2 linked regions of the Variovorax paradoxus genome follow. The protein of the gene in region 1 interacts with the protein of each later gene in a pairwise test. Links are inferred from orthologs where the notes say so. Each region holds a gene or a part of one and is shown in the gene's direction. Other genes may lie near its edges.

Region 1 (2,923 bases):
GCCGAGCGGGTGCAGGCGTTGCGGGCGGCCGGCGTCCGTCCGCTCGTGGGCAATCTCGACGACCCGGCCACGCTTCGCCGCCTGGCCGGCGTGGCCACCCGCGTGCTGCATCTGGCCCCGCCCGCACGCGACGGCGGCGCCGCCTGGTGGCGCGACCAGCGCACCACCGCCCTGGCGCGTGCACTGCGGCTGCGTTCTGCACCGCTCGCATTCGTCTATGGCTCCACCAGCGGCGTTTACGGCGACTGCGGCGGTGCGCGCGTGAGCGAAACACGCACGGTGCGGCCCGATACGCCCCGTGCCCACCGCCGCGTGGACGCCGAGCGCGCCGTGCGCTGGCTCGGCCGCAGCGCGGGCGTGCGCGCGAGCATCCTGCGCATTCCGGGCATCTACGCGCCCGACAGGGAGGGCGGCACACCGCGCCAGCGGCTGCAGCGCGGCACGCCCGTGCTGCGGCGCGAGGACGACGTGTTCACCAGCCACATTCACGCCGACGATCTTGCGCGCGCCTGCGTGGCGGCGCTGTTCCGGGGCCGGCCGCAACGCATCGTGCACGCCGCCGACGACACCGAGCTGCGCATGGGCGACTACATCGACCTGGCTGCGGACATGTACGGCATGCCCCGCCCGCCGCGCGTGGCGCGCGACGAAGCCGAGCGCCAGTTGCCGCTGCAATTGCTGAGTTTCATGGGGGAATCGCGCCGGCTCGACAACACCCGGCTCAAGCGCGAACTGCGCGTGCGGCTTGCGCACCCGACGGTGCATACAGGGCTGCGCGAGGCGGCCTGAATGCGCGTCAAAAATATGGTGCCCGGGGCCGGAATCGAACCGGCACACCTTTCGGTGGGGGATTTTGAGTCCCCTGCGTCTACCAATTTCACCACCCGGGCACATCCGGAAGGAAGCCCAAAATTATGGCACAGTGGCTGCCATGAATTATCCGACGATCGAAGACGCCATCGGCAAGACCCCCCTGGTGGCACTGCAACGCATCGATGCCGCCGAAAACGCCAAGCGCGGCAACGTGATCCTCGGCAAGCTGGAAGGCAACAATCCCGCCGGTTCGGTCAAAGACCGGCCCGCGCTCTCGATGATCAAGCGCGCCGAGGAGCGCGGTGAAATCAAGCCTGGCGACACGCTGATCGAAGCCACTTCGGGCAACACCGGTATTGCGCTGGCCATGGCCGCCGCCATCAAGGGCTACCGCATGGTGCTGATCATGCCGGAGGACTTGTCCGTGGAACGCGCCCAGACCATGAAGGCTTTTGGCGCCGAACTGGTGCTCACGCCCAAGAGCGGCGGCATGGAATACGCGCGAGACCTCGCCGAGCAGATGGTGGCGCAGGGCAAGGGCAGGGTGCTCGACCAGTTCGCCAACGCCGACAACCCGCGCATCCACTACGAGACGACCGGCCCCGAGATCTGGGCCGACACCAAGGGCAAGATCACGCATTTCGTGAGCGCCATGGGCACCACCGGCACCATCACCGGCGTTTCGCGCTTCCTCAAGGAAAAGAACTCCGCGGTGCGCATCATCGGTGCGCAGCCGGCCGAGGGCTCGCGCATTCCGGGCATTCGCAAATGGCCGGCCGAATACCTGCCCAAGATCTACGACGCGAGCCGGGTCGACGAAGAAATCAGCGTGAGCCAGGACAACGCCGAAGAAATGTGCCGGCGCCTCGCGCGCGAAGAGGGCATCTTCGGTGGCATTTCCGCGGCCGGTGCGCTGTGGGTGGCGCTCGAGGTTGCAAAGACGGTCGAAAACGCCACCATCGTGTTCGTCGTGTGCGACCGCGGCGACCGTTATCTTTCGACCGGCGTATTCCCCGCCTGACAGAAGTCCATGCCCCATCCCAAGTTCTGCCAGGCCTGCGCCACGCCGCTCGAATGGATCGCGCTGATGGAAGACGGCGGCGCCAAGGAGCGCCTGCGCTGCCCCAACTGCGGCCACACCCACTGGAACAACCCCACGCCCGTGCTCGCGGCCATCGTCGAATACCGCGGCCAGGTGCTTCTGGCGCGAAACGCCGCCTGGCCGGTGAAGATGTACGCGCTGATCACCGGCTTCATGGAGGCCGGCGAAACGCCTGAAGAAGGCATTGCGCGCGAGGTGAAGGAAGAAACCAACCTCGACGTGAGCGCAACCAAGCTCGTGGGCGCGTACGACTTCCAGCGCATGAACCAGATCATCATCGCGTACCACGTCGTGGCCGACGGCGAGGTGAGGCTCTCGCCCGAACTGCTGGACTATCGCCTCTACGACTTGCCCGATCTCAAGTGCTGGCCCGCCGGCACCGGCTATGCGCTGGCCGACTGGCTGCGCACCCGGGGGCACGAGCCGGTTTTCTTCACCGCGGCGGAAAACGAAGAGCGGCGGCGCGGCCTGAACTTGCCGCCCGAGGAGCCGAAGCATGCAAATTGATCGCGAACTCGACACGCGGGGCCTGAACTGCCCGCTGCCCATTCTCAAGGCGAAGAAATCGCTCAACGACATGGCCAGCGGCCAGTTGTTGAAGGTGGTGTCGACCGACCCCGGCTCGTTGCGCGACTTTCAGGCCTTTTCGCGGCAGACCGGCAATGAACTGGTCGAGCAGCAGACCGTCGGCAGCGATTTCATCCACGTGCTGAAGCGGCGCTGAGCAGCAAAAAGCCGACCGGCAAAAGAAAAGGGCCCCGTGGGGCCCTTTCGTCTTTCAGAGCTCCAGGCTCTTCAGGTATTCGCGGAACTGCCCGCCCACCTCCGGGTGCGCCAGCGCAAGCTCCACCGAAGCCTGCAGAAAGCCTTCCTTGCTGCCGCAGTCGTAGCGGATGCCCTTGTAGGCATAGGCGTAGACCGATTCCTTCGTCATCAGCGACGCAATGCCGTCCGTGAGCTGGATCTCGCCGCCCGCGCCCTTGGGTTGGTTGCGGATCTCGTCGAACA
Region 2 (2,889 bases), 450 kb from region 1 along the record:
CAACACGGCTGGCGGGCTGCCGTTCACATTGGTTCTTACGGGCGCGGGGACCGTGGCGGCTCGTAAAATGGGCAAGCTCGAGCCCACCGATCTGGACACTTGGCGACGTGAACTCGTTCACGGTTAGAATCAGATACACCTCGGCATTCGCCGCCAATCGCTAAAGATCGACGATTTTTGGCCAAGTTACATCCTAATGACCGGCAAAGTCGGCACTGGAGCCTCATGGATCTGCGCAAACTCAAGACACTGATCGACCTGGTGTCTGAATCCAATATTTCCGAACTGGAAATCACCGAAACCGAAGGCAAGGTTCGCATCGTCAAGGGCGGCGGCGCTGCCCCGGTGCAATATGTTCAGACCGTGGCGGCTCCTGCCGCTGCTCCCGCCGCCGGTGCGCCTGCGGCGCCCGCGCTTGCTGCTGCCGCGCCGGCAGCCGAAGCCGCCCCCACCGGGCACGCAGTCAAGTCGCCGATGGTCGGCACCTTCTATCGTTCGTCCAGCCCTGGCGCACCGGCCTTTGTCGAAGTCGGCAGCAAGGTCAACGAGGGCGACACCGTCTGCATCATCGAAGCGATGAAGATCCTCAACGAAATCGAAGCGGACAAGTCCGGCACGATCACTCAGATCCTCGGCGAAAACGGTCAGGCAGTCGAATACGGCCAGCCGCTGTTCATCATCGAGTGACCATGTTCAAGAAGATCCTGGTTGCAAACCGGGGGGAAATTGCCCTCCGGATCCAGCGCGCCTGCAGCGAGCTCGGCATCAAGGCCGTGATGGTCTATTCCGAAGCGGACCGGGACGCAAAGTACGTCAAGCTCGCGCAGGAGGCCGTGTGCATCGGCCCGGCACCGTCGTCGCTGAGCTATCTCAACATGCCGGCGATCATTTCGGCGGCCGAGGTCACCGACGCCGAAGCCATCCATCCCGGCTACGGTTTCCTGAGCGAAAACGCCAACTTCGCCGAGCGCGTGGAGCAAAGCGGGTTCCAGTTCATCGGCCCGACGCCCGACAACATCCGCACGATGGGTGACAAGGTCTCGGCCAAGCAGGCCATGATCAAGGCCGGCGTGCCTTGCGTGCCCGGCTCCGAGGGCGAGCTCTCCGACGACGCCGCCACCAACAAGCGCATTGCGCGCGCCATCGGCTACCCGGTCATCATCAAGGCCGCCGGCGGCGGCGGTGGCCGCGGCATGCGCGTGGTGCACACCGAAGCGGCACTGGTCAACGCGATCCAGATGACCAAGGCGGAAGCCGGCGCTGCGTTCAACAATCCGGCCGTGTACATGGAGAAGTTTCTCCAGAACCCGCGCCACGTTGAAATCCAGATCCTGGCCGACAAGCACAAGAACGCGGTCTACCTGGGCGAGCGCGACTGCTCCATGCAGCGGCGCCACCAGAAGGTGATCGAGGAATCGCCGGCCCCCGGCATTCCGCGCAAGCTGATCGAGAAGATCGGCGAGCGTTGCGCCGCGGCCTGCAAGAAAATCGGCTACCGCGGCGCGGGTACCTTCGAGTTCCTGTATGAAAACGGCGAGTTCTATTTCATCGAGATGAACACGCGCGTGCAGGTGGAGCACCCGGTGACCGAGTTCACCACAGGCATCGACATCGTGAAGACGCAGATCATGGTGGCGGCGGGCGAAAAGCTCCCGTTCACGCAGCGCCAGATCGAAATGCGCGGCCACGCCATCGAGTGCCGCATCAACGCCGAAGACGCCTGGAAGTTCACGCCGTCGCCGGGCCGCATCACCATGTGGCACCCGCCGGGCGGCCCCGGGGTGCGCGTCGATTCGCATGCGTACACCAACTACTTCGTGCCGCCTAACTACGACTCGATGATCGGCAAGATCATTGTGTATGGCGACACGCGCGAGCAGGCCATGGCGCGCATGCGCACGGCGCTGAACGAAACCGTGATCGAAGGCATCCAGACCAACATTCCGCTTCACCGCGAACTGATGGTCGACGCCAAGTTCATGAGCGGCGGCACCAACATCCACTACCTGGAAGAGTGGCTCGCTGCCCACAAGCGCTGAACAGAGAGCACCGGACGCCACCATGTTTGAACTTCGCCTGATGGCGCCGGAAGACCGGGTCGAAATGCTCAGTGATGCGCTCGACGCACTCGATGCGCTGAGCGTTTCGGTGGAAGACGCCGATGCGCAGACCGATGCCGAGCAGGCGCTGTTCGGCGAGCCCGGCATGCCGCCGCCCAAGGAGGGCTGGCAGCGGTCGCGCGTCATTGCGCTGTTTGCCGACGAAGCACTCGCAAACGAGGCCGCATCGGTGCTCGCGCTGCAAGACTTCTTCGAAGGTTGCGAGGTGCTCGGCGTGGCGCCGGTGCCCGATCAAGACTGGGTGCGGCTCACGCAGTCGCAATTCGCGCCGGTCGAGATCACGCCCGAGTTCTGGATCGTGCCCACGTGGCATGAGCCGCCCGAGCAAGCCAGGCAGTTGATCAGGCTGGACCCGGGGCTTGCCTTCGGCACCGGCACGCATCCCACCACCCGCATGTGCCTGCGCTGGATTGCGAAGCAGGGCGAGGGTGCATTCAGAAACCAGCGCGTGCTCGACTACGGCTGCGGCTCCGGCATTCTTGCCATTGGCGCGGCCAAGTTCGGCGCGCTCGATATCGACGCCGTGGACATCGACGAGGCCGCCGTTTCGTCGACGCGCCTCAATGCCGAAGCCAATGGTGTGCGCCTGAATGCCGGCCTGCCGGAAGCGGCGAAAGGCAGCTACGACACGGTACTGGCCAACATCCTCGCGACGCCGCTCAAGGTGCTTGCGCCCTTGCTGCGCAGCCACGTGGCGCCGGGCGGATCGCTGGTGCTCGCAGGCATTCTCGAGCGGCAGGCCGACGAGCTGAAGCAGGCCTATGCGCCT

What was found. The genes of interacting proteins can lie anywhere in the genome.
Region 2: the proteins of cysM (region 1) and accC interact in binary tests that used the Escherichia coli proteins (3 or more experiments, as listed by UniProt). The link is inferred for Variovorax paradoxus from one-to-one orthologs.

The regions. Positions count from the first base shown.
Region 1 is NZ_CP046622.1:1,423,597-1,426,519, forward strand. The notes cover bases 32-2,882. They hold cysM (cysteine synthase CysM), read left to right. Parts: upstream 32-931; coding sequence 932-1,834; downstream 1,835-2,882. Other genes in these bases: GOQ09_RS06590 (SDR family oxidoreductase), read left to right, coding at 32-789; GOQ09_RS06605 (NUDIX domain-containing protein), read left to right, coding at 1,844-2,422; GOQ09_RS06610 (sulfurtransferase TusA family protein), read left to right, coding at 2,412-2,639; galU (UTP--glucose-1-phosphate uridylyltransferase GalU), read right to left, coding at 2,694-2,882. In the rest of the region: more of GOQ09_RS06590, read left to right, coding at 1-31; more of galU, read right to left, coding at 2,883-2,923. UniProt on the Escherichia coli protein: Two cysteine synthase enzymes are found. Both catalyze the same reaction. Cysteine synthase B can also use thiosulfate in place of sulfide to give cysteine thiosulfonate as a product.
Region 2 is NZ_CP046622.1:969,542-972,430, forward strand. The notes cover bases 48-2,864. They hold accC (acetyl-CoA carboxylase biotin carboxylase subunit), read left to right. Parts: upstream 48-689; coding sequence 690-2,039; downstream 2,040-2,864. Other genes in these bases: GOQ09_RS04485 (TlpA family protein disulfide reductase), read left to right, coding at 48-127; accB (acetyl-CoA carboxylase biotin carboxyl carrier protein), read left to right, coding at 226-687; prmA (50S ribosomal protein L11 methyltransferase), read left to right, coding at 2,062-2,864. Also shown: more of GOQ09_RS04485, read left to right, coding at 1-47; more of prmA, read left to right, coding at 2,865-2,889. UniProt on the Escherichia coli protein: This protein is a component of the acetyl coenzyme A carboxylase complex; first, biotin carboxylase catalyzes the carboxylation of the carrier protein and then the transcarboxylase transfers the carboxyl group to form malonyl-CoA.